Regions from separate parts of the Erwinia tracheiphila genome, predicted to be linked through region 1. Evidence: predicted binding sites of a transcription regulator. Region 1 holds the regulator's gene; the other holds the start of a gene.
The links. Region 1 encodes ArgR, which controls arginine synthesis, uptake and breakdown. Its sites were predicted from a motif close to ANTGAATAAAAATACANT; they were not measured.
Positions count from the first base shown of each region.

Region 1 (10,187 bases):
TTAAAATCCATCGCCACCACGCCATTTGCCACCCCCAGAGTAGGCAGCTGGCGGTGATTAATATCCAGCACCGGTTTATCAGCGCGAGCGCTGCCACTGAGCGCGATGAACATTCGCTCCATTTCCTGCGAGGTGGCCTGATTAAGCGGCATCATCCAGAGATGCGCGGACGTTAAGGTGCGCAGACGATAATCAATTCCGGCATCGACATTCATTACCTCGCAATGCTGTTTTATAAGCGCGATTGCCGGTAGAAATCGCGTGCGCTGCAAACCATTACGGTAGAGTTCATCGGGCGGGATATTTGAGGTCGCAACCAACGTAATCCCTCTGGCAAACAACGCTTCTATAAGCGTACCCAGCAGCATCGCATCGGTAATGTCTGACACAAAAAATTCATCAAAGCAAAGGAGGTCCGTTTCACTCTTGAAACGATTTGCCACAGTTTGTAAGGGATCGCTTTGGCCCTGTAACTCGGTTAATTCCTGATGGACCCGCAGCATAAAGCGGTGAAAATGTAACCGCTGCTTCCGTTTCCCAGGAATTGCCTGAAAAAACATATCCATTAGCCATGTTTTTCCACGACCAACCCCACCCCACATATAAAGGCCTGAAACAGGCTGCCGGACCTGCTCTTTGCCCTTGCTCATTAGCTTATTCAACTTGCCAAAAAACCCTTTACCTGTTGCGGGCGGAGCAGGCGAATGACTGATAAAACTCTGATAGATAGCATCCAGTCGAATGACCGCTTGTTGTTGAACATCATCAGGTTGATATTCACCATTTTCCAGCGCGTGACGATAACATGCCAGAGGAGACATCATTTGCATAATTTATTCACATTCCCTGAAATATTTGGAGTATCAGGTGGTTGATTGTCTAAAAAAAGCCGTTCCAGACTAAGCGATGCAGCCTCAGGATTCCACTTCCATCAAATTAGCGGTTATAGTGACTCATTGTGAACTGGCAATCGCCAGGTAATCCTACGGAACAACGAAGATAACACGGGAGTTATTATGACCTGGGAATACGCGCTCATCGGTTTAGCGGTTGGTTTGGTTATCGGCGCGGTAGCAATGCGTTTTGGTAACAGAAAACTGCGCGAACAGAGAAGCCTGCAGTATGAGCTGGAAAAAACAAAAGCCGAACTGGCTGATTATCGTGAAGAACTGACCAGTCATTTCGCTCAGAGTGCTGAATTACTGGATAATATGGCGCGCGATTACCGTCAGCTTTATCAGCATATGGCAAAAGGTTCGAATGATCTGTTACCTAATTTTCCGGGTGAAAAGAATCCTTTCGCCTGGCAGCTGACCGAATCCGAAGCGGATAACAATCAGGCACCGATACAGATGCCACGTGACTATCCCGATAGTGCATCCGGGCTGCTACGTGGTGAACGCCACTCACGTGAGAAATAAAACGTATTAACAGAACAATGGTTATTCTTTCTGCCTGCAGGTCAAGCATTGCCAGCAGGCATCAGCAGTCCTGGCGGTTTATTCCCCCTAACATGTAGCGAGAGCGTCGTGGCGATGAAGAAAAAATTCTTACTGTTGAGTGCACTAGCATTGAGTACAGGGCTAAGTATGGCCGCCACGCCGATGGCAATGGCGGCACTTCCTGCACAAATTCAGGGGCAACCGATGCCAAGCCTGGCGCCAATGCTGGAGAAGGTTCTGCCAGCAGTGGTTAGCGTGCATGTAGAAGGAACGCAAAGCCAGCCGCAAACGCAGGATATACCGGAGCCTCTTAAACGCTTTTTTGGTCAACAAGACCAGAACAACGAGGCAGCACAGCCGCAGCCCTTTGAAGGTCTCGCATCCGGCGTCATCATTAATGCCGACAAAGGTTATATCCTGACCAACAATCACGTTATCAACGGTGCAGAAAAAATCAGCGTCCAGTTGAGCGATGGGCGTGAGTTTGATGCCAAACTCATCGGCCACGATCAGCCAACCGATATCGCACTCCTTCAGGTTAGCGGTGCAAAAGGCCTGGCGCAGATAAAAATCGCTGATTCTGACCAGTTAAAAGTGGGCGACTTTGCGGTAGCCATTGGCAACCCCTTTGGTCTCGGGCAGACAGCCACCTCCGGCATTATATCTGCGCTTGGGCGCAGCGGTCTCAATCTTGAAGGGCTGGAAAACTTTATTCAAACGGATGCCGCAATCAATCGCGGCAACTCTGGTGGCGCATTGGTCAACCTGAATGGCGAACTTATTGGTATCAATACGGCCATTTTGGCCTCTTCTGGCGGCAACATTGGTATTGGTTTTGCCATTCCCGGCAACATGGCGATGAACCTTGCCCAACAATTAATTGATTTTGGCGAGGTCAGGCGCGGACAGTTGGGTATTAAAGGTACGGAAATGACCGCTGAAATGGCGAAGACCTTCAAGGTTGATGCACAACGCGGCGCTTTTGTCAATGAGGTCCTGCCTGGTTCTGCTGCGTTGAAAGCCGGAATCAAAGCAGGTGATATCATTACCCATCTTGACGACAAAGCCGTCGAAAGTTTTGCTGCACTTAGAGCAAAAATTGGGACCACTGCGCCGGGCAAAGAAGTCAAACTCGAACTTCTGCGAGACGGTAAACCAATGACGCTAATGGTTAGACTGGATATCAGTAGCCAAACTATAAGCAGCGCGGAAGAAATAGCGCCTGCATTTCAAGGTTCGACCTTAAGCAATGCCGCGGCCAGGGGCGTTAACGTCGATGACGTGAGCAAAGGAACCCCTGCAGAGCAATCTGGCCTGCAAAAAGGGGATGTTATTATTGGCCTTAATCGCTCACCTGTCGGAAATCTGACAGAATTGCGCAAGCTACTCGCAACTAAACCGCCCCTGCTCGCCCTGAACATTATTCGCGGCGATCAAACTATCTATCTGCTTTTGCGTTAAATCATCAAGCGGGCACCTGCGTGTCCGCTTAACTCATGTTATTCTGCCTGCGTTCATTCACTCACCATTTGAAGCCATGCTCCCTAAACTATTGCGTTCAGTGCTCCTTGGCCTTGCTGTGTCTGGCATACTGCTGGTTGCGATACCGACGCTGAGAATCAGCAACGACCTGTTCTCGCACAAGGATGGTACCCCTGACGAAGCGCCTGTCAGTTACAACCCGGCGGTAAGACGCGCGGCACCTGCGGTGGTGAATGTTTATAACCGAAGCGCCAATGCGTCGGCTGATAACCTTGAGATTCGCACCCTCGGATCTGGCGTGATAATGGATGGAAGGGGTTATATTTTAACCAACCGCCATGTCATCAAGGACGCTGACCAAATCATTGTTGCGCTACAGGACGGCCGTATTTTTGAAGCCATGCTGGTTGGCTCTGACAGCATGACTGACCTTGCCGTTCTTAAAATTACCGCATCAGCCCTACCCGTTATTCCAATTAATGTAAAACGTACCGTTCACATCGGCGATTTGGTCATGGCGATCGGTAACCCTTATAACATCGGCCAGACCGTCACCCAGGGGATTATCAGTGCAACAGGACGCGTTGGGCTGAGTCCATCACGCTACCAAAATTTTTTGCAGACTGACGCTTCGATTAACAAAGGTAATTCAGGGGGGGCGCTCATCAATTCTCTGGGTGAGCTGATGGGCATCAATACGCTTTCATTTGATAAAAGTAATGACGGTGAAACACCAGAAGGTATCGGCTTTGCGATCCCTACCGCCCTGGCGGTAAAAATCATGGATAAATTAATTCGCGATGGGCGGGTGATACGCGGTTTTATTGGTATAAGCGGACGAGAGATCCCACAAATACACCGACAAAATGCCAGTCTGGATCATATTCAGGGAATTGTGGTTACGAATGTTGCTCAAGGCGGCCCAGCGGCTAAAGCAGGCTTGCAGGTAAATGATGTAATCGTAAACGTAAATAATAAACCTGCAATATCGGCGCTTGAAACCATGGATCAGGTCGCTGAAATTCGCCCAGGCACAGTCATTGAGCTCGATATTATTCGTAATGACAAAACATTGACGTTACCCGTTACGGTGCTGGAATATCCGGCAACGTAATGCGAGGCGGGCCAGCAGAAAGCTGACCCGAAAAGTATTTATTTAACGAAATTTTCGCCCAAAACAATATCGCCTTTCAACGTACTGAGCATACCTGCTAATGACTGCTGCTCATAAGCGCTCAGGTTACCTAAATCTTTTCGCTCTACGATGCCATTTTTACCCAGAAGCAGAGGCTGTGAGAAGAAACGTGCATGCTCGCCATCACCTTCAACGTACGCACATTCAACAACATTTTCTTCACCACTGAGCGCACGCACAAGAGACAGACCAAACTGAGCCGCTGCCTGCCCCATTGACAGTGTGGCAGAGCCTCCACCCGCCTTTGCTTCGACAACTTCAGTTCCGGCATTTTGAATACGTTTAGTCAAATCAGCAGCTTCCTGGTCAGTGAAACGTACACCCGGGATCTGTGAGAGCAACGGTAGAATGGTGACACCAGAATGGCCGCCCACAACAGGAACGTTCAGTTCTGCTGGATTTTTACCCTTCAGTTCAGCCACAAAGGTATTTGAACGGATAATATCCAGCGTGGTGACACCAAAAAGCTTGTTTTTGTCGTAAACCCCCGCTTTTTTAAGTACTTCTGCCGCAATCGCCACAGTGGTATTAACGGGGTTTGTGATAATGCCAATAAGTGCTTTTGGGCAGGTAGATGCGACCTGTTCAATAAGATTACGAACGATACCCGCATTAACATTAAATAAATCTGAGCGGTCCATACCTGGCTTACGCGCCACACCAGCGGAAATCAATACCACATCCGCCCCCTGCAACGCAGGTGTAGCATCTTCACCACTGAAGCCTTTAATGTGGACTGCGGTAGGAATGTGGCTCAAATCAACGGCAACACCTGGTGTGACTGGAGCGATATCATAAAGGGAGAGTTCGGAACCTGCCGGAAGCTGGGTTTTGAGCAGAAGTGCGAGGGCCTGGCCAATACCGCCAGCTGCGCCGAGAACTGCAACTTTCATCTTAAGCTCCTTATTATAGTAAATAGCAATCGTCGGTAATTTTTCTTATTATCGACAGTGAAGAATTGAGAGGCTACGGCGAATGAATCAATTCCTCTTCGCATGCCCCAAATTGGCCGCATTATGTCAAGAGATCATCACCGTTCATAGTAACTTGTTTTAAGCAGGCCATGACATCGCAATCACCATACCTACCAAAACAATATCATTATTATAACATGTCGTTCACTTTATCGGCGTTCTCTGACTACTGCACAGTTTGTTTTTTTCATTAAATTTTGTCAGACTGCCGTTCCCGATGCTATGGACAGTAACACCACAATTCATGTTTGCATAAAAATTCACCTAATTGCATAGTGATGCGATACCTCTCCGGTAGCAGCCGTTCTTTTCATTTTTTTTAAGTGGATATCTCATGCGCAACTCTTCAAAACAAGATGACTTGGTCAAAGCCTTCAAGGCCCTTTTAAGAGAAGAGAAATTCAGCTCTCAAGGGGAAATTGTGACGGTATTACAGGAACAAGGCTTCGAAAATATTAATCAGTCAAAAGTGTCACGTATGCTGACAAAATTTGGCGCGGTGCGTACCCGAAACGCCAAAATGGAAATGGTCTACTGCCTCCCCACTGAACTGGGCGTGCCAACGACCACCAGCCCGCTTAAAAACTTAGTGCTTGATATTGACTACAATGATGCCTTGATCGTTATTCACACCAGCCCGGGAGCAGCACAACTCATTGCCAGGATGCTTGACTCTTTAGGTAAACCAGAAGGGATTCTAGGCACCATTGCAGGTGATGATACGATATTCATCACGCCAGTAAGGCACACCAATGTTCGTAAACTGCTTGATTCGGTACTCATTTTATTTGAACAAGAGTTATAAGGAAGCCATATCCACGTTTACGGCAGATTTATCATCGTTTTTGTGAGTTTTATAGCGTTATCTGATTATTTATATTCCTCGCTTTATCAAAAAATAAGAATAATTGAGACTATATTGAGCACGGCGATATGAATTTTTCCCCGGTGGGTTTATTTTTAAATAAAGTGGTGCAAATTCAGGGGACCTCTTTAGCCATTAAATTTACGCCTCCTACAGTTCAATGCATGCTTCCCGGTGAATCGAGTGGAGGATTAACGATGGTTCATGTGAAGTATCTTTTGACAGTTTATTGATTTACAAATATCCAAATGGTTAACCATTATTAAACCCTTCATTAACAACATCAGAAAAACACCATCTCATTAATCATTTTTAATCTTAGCCTGTTATTTTTATAGCTTATAATTCCGTTAACGCAGAACAAGCACAAAATATGCAATCTGTCGGAATAATTAGCGTCAGTGGTGTAGCTGGCGCACAAACGGATATCAGAGAGGAACTTTCACAAAAAGCCGACGAGCAGGGCGCAAAATCCTGTCGTGTTATTGAGGCATATAACAACGACAACTATCACGCAACTGCTGAACGGTACAAGTAATTTTGTTTCGGCGATAAACTAAGCGAATGCAAAGTCTCTGCTGCCACTTTCTCTCCGCCCGGAAACTTTTTCCAGCACGTTATTTCAGGTTAAAGCAGAGTTGCCCCTCCTGCTCCTCTTCAGCCTCGTCAAAAAGCAGAATAAGTGCGCCATATCGCCGTCTTTGCACACTGGTCAGATGAATAAATTCAATTTCCAAAGGTATAGGTAACCTTCCCGATGCTATTGCATCCCATAAGGTATCCAGATCGCTGGCAGACAGGTCATTCAATGCAAAACACGCATTAAAGTGACGATAAAAATTGCCCTGATCGGTAATTTCTTTAAAATCGAAAGTCTCTTTTCTCATACCGCCTGCTCCATTTTGCAAGGGCAACCAGTGTAAACGCCGCAAGAGGCGTATTGTTCACGGGCTTAATTATCCCGGTACAGCCAGCCGCCAGCGCCGGACCTGATTTTCGCGTCAGCATAACCATTGGAAAATGCCACGGCGTAATGGCAACCACTACACCCACAGGCTCACGAGTAGCCAAAATTCGCGAAGCCAAGCTTTGCTGGTGGGCTAATCTGTATTCGTCGCGACGTGATCTGACACCGGACCAGTGATGAGCTGCGTAAAAAAGGCGTGTTTACCTCCGGCAGCGGCGTGCGCGCCATCTGGCAACGACACGACCTGGAGAACTTCCGTAAACGCCTGAAGGCGCCTGAGGAAAAGCTCGCCAGAGAAGCCATCGTGCTTACCGGTGCCCCAATCGCCGCGCTGGAGAAAAAAGGCGCATGATGATGAGGCCAATGGCGAAATCGAGACCGCTCACCCGGGCTATCCCGGGTCGCAGGACACCTTCTGTGCTGGCGATCTGAAAGGGTGTGGGCCGTATCTGCCCGCAGACGTTCGTGGATACATACCCGAAAGTGGCGCACTGCAAGCGGTATACGAGTAAAACGCCGAACACCGCCGCCGGCCTGCTAAATGATCGCGTACTGCCGTTCTGTGAGGCTCAGGGGCTGCCGGTGCTGAGAATACTGACTCGACAGAGGAACGGAGTACTGTGGTAAGGTGGAGCAGCATGATTACCAGCTTTATCTGGCCATCAACGATATCGCCCATACGAAAACGAAGGCGATGTCCCCACAGGCCAACGGCATCGGTGAGCACTTCCATAAAACGATTTTGCAGGATTTTTATCAGGTTACGTTCCGCAAGAAGTCATATGGGGAGCGGGAGAGCCTGCAAACGGATCCGGACAACGGGTTGTGGCATGACAATAATGAGCGGACTCATCAGGGGAAAATGTGCGGCGGGCGAACGCCAGTGGGCAGGTTACCTGATGGAAAACGTGTCTGTGCAGAAAAGGATCTGAACCGGATGTAATCCGACAGACACCTGTATAAATAACCGGTAACTGTCAGATCAGGTCTGAGCGGGTACAATTAATCTCACCATTAGCACGTTTAGCCTGCTCTGCGAACCATTGAATCAAACTGGCGGCGTATTCCACTTCACCTTCGGCTTCTTTCATCGGCTTGCCCTGCTCTGCCGTCATCAACCTTGCCAGCCAGGATTCGTTATCCAGTATCAGCTGGTACCAGCGACAAAGAACTTCACTGCGTTCTTTAGCGGTTTTAGCTCGCCAGACAGGGAATGCTTTCACCGCTGCATCAATGGCCCGTTCTGTTTCCGTTGTACCTGCATTAGCCACGCGAGCAATCACCTCACCGATCGCAGGATTACGTACATCAAATGTATTGGCACATTTTAACCACTGTCCACCGCAGAAATAACCGATTCAAAATAATTCATGGTCCTGAAGCGAGCTGCTCATCGTTTTCGCCTGCATGATTTGGCTTTGCAATAAGTATAGATGGCGGGAAAGAGAGCGGCATGACAAAGGAAAACCCGGTGCCGGGCTCCGGCATCGGTCAAATTTGAATCAGTGTGTTTTGATATTTCCTGAGCATTCCCGCAAGGCGGTGGACGGATTCGGTGACGCTGAATGGCGCATCGTAGTAGCATAGCTTTTCCTGATAGATGTCCAGTTCAGCCAGTAAACGCAGAAAAGAGTCGCGACGTTTAACATCGTTGCGTGCGGCAATCACGCGATCGGCCGTTTGCCTCAGCTGTTTATGAAATGCAGAGAGGTCGCTGTTCACCGGAATATCGGCATTACACAGGCGCTGATGACTGATAATCAGCAGCAGGGCAATGCGAAATTTATTGATATCGCCTGGAAACATATTCAGCAGCATGAACAGCTGGTGATAAAGCACTGGCAGATGATTTTCCCGCCGACGTGCCTGATTGGTGGTCATCGCAGATACGGCAGAATACATAAAACGGTTGAGCAATGTTCGGCCAGTGCGGGCTTTACTGTTATCACGAATTAACAAAATCACCAGAAGAGCCAGGAAACCGCCAATGGCCTGCCCCAGAGCGCTATCGAGAAAAGAGCTGACTTTGAAGGTCATCGGATTATCGAGGGTAAGAATATTAATGGTGCCAACCAGCGCCCCCAACGTACCGACCTGACGGCGCTGAATCAGCATTCCACCAATAAACGCCATGACACCCAGCGCAATACTGAGCAGTAGCATACTCTGCTGCGTAGCGGGCATGATCATCATGTAATAGAGCGAACCCAGTGGGATCGCGACGATCATGCCGTAAAGAAAATCCTTCACCATCATCAATGGATTCGGCATTCTCATCGCCAGTGCGGTGATCACCGCAATCATTACCATCGCGCCGCTACCGGAAGTCCAGCCGCTCCACAGCCAGAACAATGAGCCCGTGGCGGTTGCCACAAAAGTGCGTAATCCGTTAATTAACGCATGCCGGGATTCTGCGGAACGCATTTTGATCACTGGCTCGCCAGCCAGTACATCCTCTTCAATGCGGCTAATGCTGCTGTTGGTATGAATCCCTTTTAACAACAGCAGGTAGCGTGTTGCAGCGACCACCCAGTTACCAATAGTGACCGGCATATTTTTGGTGCCGCTGGCCGTGATCACCCGCCGCATAACCTTCATGTTCTTATGAACATCAGCGATGTTTTCCACCGGTTTTTCAAAAAAAAGATGAAATTGCGGCGGTATATATTCCTGCCGGGTATTCTGAATCAGATAGGTTTCACAAGCCTGAGTGATCAACGTGAGGGATAGCGTATTGAGCGCACGCATCCGCCGCTCAATCCTGTGCCATCGGCCCGATTCCATCATTAAATGGGTACGCATCAGGTTCAACGCCGTAGTGCGACGCACCAGCCCGGTCCAGGCTTTATCAACGTCTTCTTTTTCGCCAGGCGCGACGCAAACCTGCATCAGTTTATATTGATCGACTAATAACGCATCGATTTCACGATCAATATCCTGTTTGATTGAGCGTGGTGAAAACAACATGTCAGCCAGGATGGCACAAACAATGCCGATGATAATTTCGCTACAGCGTTCAATGGCAAACTGCGGAGCAAGCAGTACTGAACCATTGGCATTCACGCTAACAACAATAATCAGTGCGGTATAGCCGGCAAGCCCTAAGGCATAAGAGTTTTCAACCTTAATCAGCGATGAAAGCCAGACACAGAACCCCGTCCAGATGCAGCACAGTAACAACATTAACGCCGGAGCCCGGATGGTAGCAATCATGATGGCCAGAGCAGCAATACAGCCAAGGAAAGTACCAATAATACGCAGC
Region 1 is NZ_CP089932.1:696,414-706,600, reverse strand. Features, by position in the region: gene zapE (cell division protein ZapE) at 1-830, opposite strand, end outside; gene zapG (Z-ring associated protein ZapG) at 1,017-1,421, shown strand; gene degQ (serine endoprotease DegQ) at 1,536-2,903, shown strand; gene degS (outer membrane-stress sensor serine endopeptidase DegS) at 2,980-4,038, shown strand; gene mdh (malate dehydrogenase) at 4,077-5,012, opposite strand; gene argR (transcriptional regulator ArgR) at 5,428-5,898, shown strand; partial or broken gene LU633_RS03645 (YdgH/BhsA/McbA-like domain containing protein) at 6,311-6,496, shown strand; gene LU633_RS03640 (barstar family protein) at 6,576-6,845, opposite strand; partial or broken gene LU633_RS03635 (aldehyde dehydrogenase family protein) at 6,859-7,066, opposite strand; partial or broken gene LU633_RS03630 (IS481 family transposase) at 7,089-7,868, shown strand; partial or broken gene LU633_RS03625 (aldehyde dehydrogenase family protein) at 7,930-8,283, opposite strand; gene aaeB (p-hydroxybenzoic acid efflux pump subunit AaeB) at 8,417-10,187, opposite strand, start outside.

Region 2 (10,187 bases), 1.0 Mb from region 1:
TGATGCCACGCGCAATGAACTGCGCGCGATAGCCGAGGACTACTGGCGCAACGGTATTCGTCATATTGTCGCACTGCGTGGCGATCTGTCTGCCAGCAGTGATAAACCGACGATGTATGGGGTCGATTTGGTCGCACTGCTGCGCGAGGTGGGGGATTTTGATATTTCCGTTGCGGCATACCCGGAGGTGCATCCTGAGGCGAAAAGCGCACAGTCCGACCTTATTAATCTCAAACGCAAAATTGAGGCCGGTGCGAATCGTGCCATTACTCAGTTCTTCTTTGATGTGGAAGGTTATTTGCGTTTTCGCGACCGCTGTGTTGCCGCAGGAATTGATGTGGAAATTGTGCCCGGCATTCTGCCCGTGTCGAATTTTAGGCAGCTGCAGCGTTTTGCCTCCTTGACCAATGTTCGCGTGCCAGGCTGGATGAACAGCATGTTTGACGGTCTGGATGACGATCCTGAAACCCGCAAAATGGTGGGCGCCAACGTGGCGATGGACATGGTGAAAATCCTCAGCCGTGAGGGGGTGAAGGATTTTCATTTTTATACACTGAACCGTGCAGAATTAAGCTATGCCATTTGTCATACGCTGGGGGTCAGGCCTGCTTTGTGTAGCTAACCTGCATGTTCAGTATAAGGGCGGCCTCTGAAGTATAACGTTGAGTTATATGTCGACAGCCAAAGCGACCGTCACACGCAGGGGAGCGGTGGGATGCGCTAAAAGTCTTAAAAATGGGTCACTGCCCGTCTGTGATGTCGACGCCGTGAAACTCAAGTGAAGCCCAGACAGGGTGATAACCACGCCCGGACGCGTCAGTAAAAAGGCACCTTCATAAAAGGTGCCTCTGATTGTATTCCACAGTCCAGCAGCAAAAACCTTTATAAACAAGCCCCTGCCCATCCCCTGTAAGGCCCAAATCCGACAGAACTAAAGGAGGCCGACTATCAGCCTCGGGCCATGGTTTTCAGTTTGTGATAAAGGCCTGTCCGAGGCCTTTATCACTGTATTTTGCTGATAGCGCGCTTATTGGCTAACCCGTGTTGCGCATGCCGGCGGCGACACCAGCAATTGTCACCATCAGCGCCTGCTCAACACGAGCATCAGGCTCACCGCCGTTTGCTTCCTGCTGGCGAGAGCGATGCAGCAGCTCTGCCTGAAGGACGTTCAGCGGATCGGTGTAGACGTTGCGCAGCGCGATGGATTCTGCAATCCACGGCTGATCCGCCATCAGATGCGAGTCATTGGCGATGGTCAGCACCGCCTTGATATCAGAGTCAAGCTGGTCGCGCAGCTGTTTACCCAGCGGCCACAGCGAGCGATCAACCAGCCGCTGATCGTAGTATTCCGCCAGCCACAGGTCAGCCTTGGAGAACACCATTTCCAACATGCCCAGGCGGGTGGAAAAAAATGGCCAGTCGTGGCACATCGCTTCCAGCTGATCCTGATGCCCCGCCGCCATGGCTTTTTGCAGTGCGGCACCCGCACCGAGCCAAGCGGGCAGCATCAGGCGATTTTGCGTCCACGCGAAAATCCATGGAATGGCACGCAGTGACTCGACGCCGCCGGACGGTCGACGTTTAGCCGGACGTGAGCCGAGCGGAAGCTTGCCCAGCTCCTGCTCAGGAGTGGCTGAACGGAAGTAAGGTACAAACTCTTTATCTTCGCGGACGTAGCCGCGGTACATTTCACAGGAGTCTTTTGACAGCCGATCCATGATGTCGCGCCATTGAGGCTCCGGTTCCGGCGGCGGCAGCAAATTGGCTTCGAGAATCGCCCCGGTGTACAGCGACAGGCTGCTGATGGTGACTTCCGGCAGGCCATATTTAAAGCGGATCATTTCGCCCTGTTCGGTAACACGCAGACCGCCTTTCAGACTGCCGGGCGGCTGCGACAGCAGCGCGGCGTGTGCCGGAGCACCACCACGACCAATGGTGCCGCCCCGTCCGTGGAACAGCGTCAGCGCAATACCGGCTTTCTCGCAGGTTTTGATCAGCGCGTCCTGTGCCTGATATTGCGCCCAGCTGGCGGCCATTACACCGGCATCTTTTGCTGAATCCGAATAGCCAATCATCACCATCTGCCTGCCCTGAATGAAGCCGCGATACCAGTCAATGCCCAGCAGTTGGCTCATCACGTCGTCAGCGTTGTTCAGGTCATCCAGGGTTTCAAACAGCGGCGCAACCGGCATGGCAAACGGGATACCGGCCTCTTTTAACAGCAGGTGTACGGCCAGAACATCGGACGGCGTTTTCGCCATTGAAATCACGTAGGCCGCAACCGAGCCCTTTGGCGCTTCAGCGGCAACGCGGCAGGTGTCCAGCACCTCCTGCGTTTCCGCGCTGGGTTGCCAGTTACGTGGCAGCAGGGGCCTTTTCGAGGTCAGCTCACTGATCAGGAAAGCCTGCTTATCCGTTTCCGCCCAGCTGGCATAATCGCCAAGCCCCAGATAGCGGGTCACTTCAGCGATAGCGTCGGTATGCCGGGTGCTTTCCTGACGAATATCAATGCGCACCAGTGGTACGCCGAAACATTTTACGCGCCGCAGCGTGTCAAGCAACTGGCCGTTGGCGATAATGCCCATTCCACAAGCCTGTAGCGACTGATAGCAGGCATATAATGGGTTCCAAAGCTGTTCGTTATCAATAAGCAGGTCGGCAGGACGCGAAGGGCGTTCACCTTTCAGACGCTGTTCCAGATAGGCCTGGGTGTTCATCAACTGCGAACGTAGTTTTTTCATAATTTCACGATAGGGTTCTTGCGCATCGGGGCTGCTGCACAGTTCTCTTATTTCCGACGTACACTCTGACATTGACAGCTCTGAAACCAGCACAGCGATGTCGCGAAGAAACAGATCGGTGGCCTTCCATCGGCTCAGTTGCATTACATGGCGGGTTATCTTTGCCGTGACGTTTGGATTACCATCACGATCGCCGCCCATCCATGACGTGAATTGTACCGGCACAAAGTCCACCGGCAATGTGACGCCAAATGAGGCTTCAACCTGCTCATTCAACTCTCGCAGGAAATTGGGCACCCCTTCCCACAGGCTGTTTTCCACCACCGCAAATCCCCATTTGGCTTCATCAATGGGAGTGGGACGATATTTGCGAATTTCATCGGTATGCCAGGCCTGAGCGACCAGCTGACGCAGGCGGCGCATGATCAGCGAACGATCGTAGTCAGACAGATCGTTGTGATCGAGCTGCTTTAAGCAGCTGTTCACTTCCACCAGCTTGTGAATGAGCGTCCGGCGGGTGATCTCGGTTGGGTGTGCGGTCAGGACCAGTTCAAGGGAAAGTGAAGCGATAGCTTCGCGAATTTTCTCTTCGCTAAGATCGGGATGCTGTTTCAGACGTTCAAACGCTCTGGTTAGCATTTCGGGATGGTTCGCGCCTTCACCTTTGGGGGAAATAGTGTGGTATTGCTCTGCAACATTAGTCAGATTAAGAAACTGACTGAAAGCGCGGGCGACAGGAAGCAGTTCATCATTTGAGAGATTTTGCAGGGTTGACAGCAATTCCTGGCGGTGAGCATCGTTTCCTGCACGGGATGATTTTGAGAGCTTACGAATAGTTTCAACTCGGTCCAAAATGTTTTCGCCAAGCGCATTCTTGATGGTTTCACCGAGCAGTTTACCCAGCATACTGACGTTACTTCGCATTGCGGAATATTGTTCGTTCATATGGCCCCTGATATCCTTCCTGTCCGATGCTCGTTATCTTCCAAATACAGACCTGGCTAACCGTTCAGCGCTGATTCATTGTGTTAAGCAAGTCTGTTGCAAGCTGTACAGCTGTCACTGCCCTGAATGATGAAATCTCCCGAGCGTGTCAATTTATTACACCAGTGGTGGCATAACCTTGCCTTTTATCTAGCCACGTTCGCTTCCATTCGTCAAATGACTTAAACGGGTAATATCATGCGGCTAACTGCCGGGAATTTATGAAATTTAACGGTCGTGAGGTGGGATAAGTTATTCTTATCTTCAAAAGCGGAATAAATCCGGGGTAATCTGCTGTTTTAAAAGCTGAATACCCCAAGTTTTATTCAGTGATAGCAGAAATGATGCACAATCCGATCAATCAACTCAAGTGTGGGTTTGATAAATGCGGTATCGATATATTCATCCGGTTGATGTGCCTGGTTAATCGAACCGGGGCCTAACACCAGCGTTGGGCAGAGAGTCTGAATAAAAGGCGCTTCAGTACAGTAATTCACCATTTCTGTTTCTGTACCCAGCAGTTTCTCAACAACTTTAACCAGTTGATGATCCGGCGGGCATTCGTACCCCGGAATGGGCGGATGCAATGCAGTCACCGTTAAACGACCCGGCCAGCGAGCGCTGACTGGGGCTAGCGCATCTTTAAGTAAATCATCCAGATCGTTCAGCGTCAGTCCCGGCAGAGGACGGATGTCCATATACAATTCACAGCAGGCACAAATGCGGTTAGCGGCATCGCCACCGTTGATATGCCCAAAGTTCATAGTGGGACAGGGAATGGCGAAGCCTTCATGGTGATAGCGTGTTTTCAGGGTAGTGCGAAGGCCTATCAACTGCGTAATGGATTCGTGCATCAGTTCGATAGCATTGACGCCGCGAGAGGGATCGCTTGAGTGGCCTGATTGCCCCTGAATACGGATGGCATTGGAAATATGCCCTTTGTGCGCACGAACCGGTTTCAAGGAGGTGGGTTCGCCAATTATGGCGCAATCGGGACGCAAGTTGGTACTTTCGGCAAAATACCGGGCACCTGCCATGGTTGTTTCTTCATCTGCCGTGGCCAGGATGTAAAGTGGTCTGGAAAGCTTACTGACATCAATATCGCGTAATGCATCTAAGATAAAGGCAAAGAACCCCTTCATGTCTGCGGTGCCCAGCCCGAACAGTTTGTTGTCATGTTCCGCCAACGTGAAGGGATCGCGCGTCCAGCGACCTTCGTCGAAAGGTACGGTGTCCGTATGACCCGCCAGCAGCAGGCCACCGACACCGTTGCCTGTTTTCGCCAGCAGATTAAATTTGTGGCGCGTTCCGGGCACAGGCTGGACTTCCACCGTGAAGCCCAAATCGCGGAACCAGCCAGACAGCAAACTGATTAAACTTTCATTACTCTGATCGAGAGTCGCATCGGTTGCGCTGATAGAGGGTATGGCGATTAATTCACGATAAAGCTCGATAAAAGGTGGTAATTTTGTCTTCACTGTTGACAGTCCTTGCGTTAGGATAGTATCAATATTAATGCAATATTTTTGAATAAAAATACATTAGCGGCGTAAGAATGAAAACCGGAAACCGGAAACCGGAAACTGACCGGTAAGTTTAGCGCTCAACGGAAGGGGCAGCAAAATTGCTGTAACCCGGAACTTTATTGATCGTCATAAGGTAGTCAGTCCGATGTTGAATACCCTGATTGTTGGTGCCAGCGGTTATGCTGGCGTTGAACTCGCCACTTACCTGAACCGTCATCCACAGGTGAACATAACCGCTTTGGCGGTTTCCGCGCAAAGCCCGGATGCAGGAAAATTACTTTCCGATCTTCATCCCCAGTTAAAAGGGATCATCGATCTTCCACTACGGCCACTGAGTAACGCCTCTGATTTTGCTGATAAAGTGGATGTGGTCTTTCTGGCAACGGCGCATGAGGTCAGTCACGATCTGGCGCCGGAATTCCTGGCGGCTGGCTGTGTCGTATTCGATTTGTCAGCGGCGTTTCGCGTCAATGAGCAGCACTTTTTTACAGACTATTATGGTTTTCCCCATCAGCATCCTGAGTGGCTGGAAAAAGCCGTCTATGGACTGGCCGAATGGCAGCATGAAAAAATCAAAGGCGCCCAGCTTATTGCCGTTCCCGGATGTTATCCCACTGCGGCGCAGCTGGCGATAAGGCCATTGCTGGAGGCGAACTTGCTTGATGACGCTCAGTGGCCGGTGATTAACGCAACCAGCGGTGTGAGCGGTGCGGGACGCAAAGCCTCTGTTACTACCAGTTTCTGTGAAGTGAGCCTGCAGCCTTACGGTATTTTTACTCATCGCCATCAACCGGAGATTGCTGCTCACCTTGGTATTCCGGTTATTTTCACTCCTCATCTGGGGAACTTTCCTCGTGGCATTCTGGCTACCACTACCTGTCGTCTGAAAGCAGGTATTACCCGTGACGACGTAGCTGAGGCGTTTCATAACGCTTATCATGACAAACCGCTGGTTCGGGTGTATGACCGCGGTGTGCCATCGATTAAGGGCGTGGTGGGTCTGCCTTTCTGCGACATTGGTTTTGCGGTAAAAGGTGAGCATTTGATTGTCGTCTCGGCGGAAGATAACCTGTTGAAGGGCGCATCGTCTCAGGCCGTGCAGTGCCTTAATATTCGTTTTGGCTTCCCGGAAACCCAGTCACTTTTATAATCAGCGAGCAAACAAATGACCAGTCCATTAATTATTAAACTCGGTGGCGTCCTGCTGGACAGTGAAGAGGCGATGGCGAAACTGTTCAGTGCGCTGGTAGCCTGGCGTGAATCCCATCAACGACCATTGCTGATTGTTCATGGTGGCGGTTGTCTGGTTGATGATTTAATGAACAAGCTGGCGCTGCCAGTGAAAAAGAAAAATGGCCTGCGCGTTACCCCAGCTGATCAGATCGATATCATTACCGGAGCGCTGGCGGGAACGGCAAATAAAACCTTGCTTGCCTGGTCGAAAAGACACGGTATTGATGCGGTTGGCTTATGCCTTGGTGATGGCGGCAGCGTTAACGTAGAGCAGTTTGATGAAGCGTTGGGGCATGTCGGTCTGGCTACGCCCGGTTCTCCATTACTGATCACTACGCTGTTGAACGCTGGTTTTCTGCCGGTAATCAGCTCTATCGGCATTACCCAGGATGGCAAACTCATGAACGTGAATGCTGATCAGGCCGCAACGGCGCTTGCTTCCACGCTGGGAGCCGATCTTGTCCTTCTGTCAGACGTCAGCGGCATTCTGGATGGCAAAGGGCAGCGCATTGAAGAGATAACAGCGGAAAAAGCCGGGCAACTGATCGCCGAGGGCATTATTACTGACGGTATGATTGTTAAAGTAAATGCCGCTCTTGACGCCGCCCGAACGCTGGGACGCCCGGTGGAGATCGCCAGCTGGCGATATGCTGAACAGCTACCAACCCTTTTTAACGGCGTGTCGATCGGCACCCGGATCCTCGCTTAACCGGTTTAAGGAAAAGACAATGCAAGACAAAAGCATCAAAAAAATCGTTCTGGCATACTCCGGTGGTCTGGATACCTCCGCGATTATTCCGTGGCTGAAAGAAAACTATGGCGACTGTGAAGTGGTCGCGTTTGTGGCCGATATCGGTCAGGAGCGTAGCGATCTGGAAGGCGTTGAGCAGAAAGCGCTGCAGTCTGGTGCATCTGAATGCCATGTGGTTGACCTGCGTGAAGAGTTTATCAGTGAGTACGTTTATCCGGTGCTGCAAACGGGTGCACTGTATGAGGGTACTTACCTGCTCGGTACTTCTATGGCACGTCCTGTTATCGCCAAAGCGCAGGTTGAGCTGGCGCTGAAAGTGGGTGCAGATGCGTTGTGTCATGGTGCAACCGGTAAAGGCAACGATCAGGTGCGTTTTGAAACCACTTACACCGCGCTTGCTCCGCAGCTGAAAGTTGTTGCACCGTGGCGTGAGTGGAACCTGCGTTCTCGTGAAGCGTTGCTGGCTTACCTGAAAGAGCGCAACATCCCGACCACCGCCTCGCTAGAGAAAATATACAGCCGGGATGAGAATGCTTGGCACATTTCCACCGAAGGTGGAGTGCTGGAAAGCCCGTGGAACGCGCCGAACAAAGATTGCTGGGTATGGACGGTTGATCCCCAGGAGGCGCCCGATCAGCCTGAGCAGGTGACGGTTTCCGTTGAGAAAGGGCGTGTGGTTGGCGTCAATGGCGAGAAGTTCAGCCCGTTCCAGTGTCTGGAAAAACTGAACGTCATCGGCGCGAGACATGGAGTGGGACGCGTTGATATCGTTGAAAACCGTCTGGTCGGCATCAAGTCACGTGGCTGCTATGAAACTCCTGGCGGCACCATTATGGTGAACGCGCTACGCGCCGTTGAGCAGTTGGTACTGGATCGTGACAGCTTCAAATGGCGTGAACAATTGGGCCATGAGATGTCCTATGTGGTGTACGATGGTCGTTGGTTTGCTCCTCTGCGCAAATCCATCCAGGCGGCGGCTGAGTCGCTGGCGACCGAAGTGAATGGCGAAGTCGTGCTGCAACTGTACAAAGGCCAGGTGACCGCCATTCAGAAGAAATCAGCTAACAGCCTCTATTCTGAAGAGTTTGCGACCTTTGGTGAAGACGAAGTTTACGATCATCGCCATGCGGGTGGGTTCATCCGTCTGTTCTCTCTCTCTTCCCGTATTCGTGCGCTGAACGAGAAAAAATAAGTCGCCCGGCAGGGCTGTGACCAGCCGCCCTGCTTATTCGCGCAAAATACCCATATTATTTTTTGGCAAGAATGGAGCACTGATATGGCACTTTGGGGTGGACGGTTTACTCAGGCTGCGGATCAACGTTTTAAACAATTTAACGACTCGCTGCGCTTTGATTATCGTCTGGCAGAACAGGATATTATTGGATCTATAGCTTGGTCCAAAGCGCTGGTGACAGTCAACATTCTGACCACTGAAGAGCAGCAAGAGCTGGAAGATGCGCTGAACGCGCTGCTTAATGATGTGCGGGCCAATCCGCAGCAAATTCTGGATAGTGATGCAGAAGACATCCACAGTTATGTTGAAGGTCGTCTTATTGAAAAAGTTGGCGCACTGGGCAAAAAGCTACATACGGGTCGCAGCCGTAACGATCAGGTTGCCACCGATCTGAAACTCTGGTGTAAAGCGCAGGTTAGCGAGTTACTCATTGCCGTACGTCAGTTACAGCAGGCACTTGTGGTCACGGCTGAAGCAAACCAGGATGCGGTGATGCCGGGCTATACCCATCTGCAGCGCGCTCAACCGGTGACGTTTGCTCATTGGTGTCTGGCCTATGTTGAGATGCTGGCGCGCGATGAAAGTCGTCTTGAAGATGCGCTTAAGCGCCTTGACGTTAGTCCGCTGGGCTGCGGTGCGTTGGCAGGCACCGCCTACGAAATTGATCGTGAACAACTGGCAGACTGGTTGGGTTTTGCTTCTGCTACACGCAACAGCCTGGATACCGTGTCCGATCGTGACCATGTGCTTGAGCTGCTTTCTGCTGCGGCAATCAGCATGGTGCATTTGTCCCGTTTTGCAGAGGACCTGATTTTTTTTAATACGGGTGAATCGGGCTTTTTGGAGCTTTCTGATCGCGTGACTTCCGGTTCTTCACTTATGCCGCAGAAGAAAAACCCGGATGCGCTGGAGTTAATTCGCGGGAAATGTGGGCGTGTGCAGGGTGCGCTTACCGGCATGATGATGACGTTAAAAGGATTGCCGCTGGCCTATAACAAAGATATGCAGGAAGACAAAGAGGTGCTGTTTGATGCGCTGGATACCTGGTCTGATTGCCTGCATATGGCGGTGCTGGTGGTGGACGGCATTCAGGTGAAGCGTCCACGTTGTCAGGATGCCGCAGAGCAGGGGTATGCTAATGCCACTGAGCTGGCTGATTATCTGGTGGCAAAAGGTGTGCCGTTCCGTGAAGCACATCATATTGTGGGTGAAGTCGTGGTGGCTGCCATTGATCAAGGTGTGGCGCTGGAGGCGCTGGATCTAAAAACACTGCAAACGTTCAGTAACGTTATTGACGACGATGTCTACGCCTTGTTGTCATTGCAGTCCTGTCTTGATAAGCGTAACGCAAAAGGTGGGGTATCACCGCAGCAGATTCGCCTTGCTATTGCCGTAGCAAAGCAACGTCTGGCCTGATGCTATCTGCCCGCGTTTTGCAATAAGCGATTTCTCATTCATATAAGGGTTCATGCTGCCATGAACCTTTTTTTGTGTACGCCTTAACCTCTGTATCCTTAATCAGACTTTATTCAGCAGGTCATGATTAAAAAGTACAATCAGCCAGCCAGTTAGTATAGATTTTCCGAACCAGACAGCCAGCCACCTGTCCGCTGCCACATCATGCGTACCCTTCACCTGGCGCTTTTCCGTCAGCATGTTTAAGCGGCGATTCTGCTATGCCTGGTGGTCAGCAATAAGTTGGCTCTGCCAGTCATGCT
Region 2 is NZ_CP089932.1:4,601,129-4,611,315, reverse strand. Features, by position in the region: gene metF (methylenetetrahydrofolate reductase) at 1-622, shown strand, start outside; gene ppc (phosphoenolpyruvate carboxylase) at 1,035-3,686, opposite strand; gene argE (acetylornithine deacetylase) at 4,052-5,203, opposite strand; gene argC (N-acetyl-gamma-glutamyl-phosphate reductase) at 5,397-6,401, shown strand; gene argB (acetylglutamate kinase) at 6,417-7,193, shown strand; gene LU633_RS23845 (argininosuccinate synthase) at 7,213-8,427, shown strand; gene argH (argininosuccinate lyase) at 8,512-9,885, shown strand.
Region 2: the regulator ArgR is predicted to act here: its motif matches at 5,251-5,268, upstream of argC (N-acetyl-gamma-glutamyl-phosphate reductase).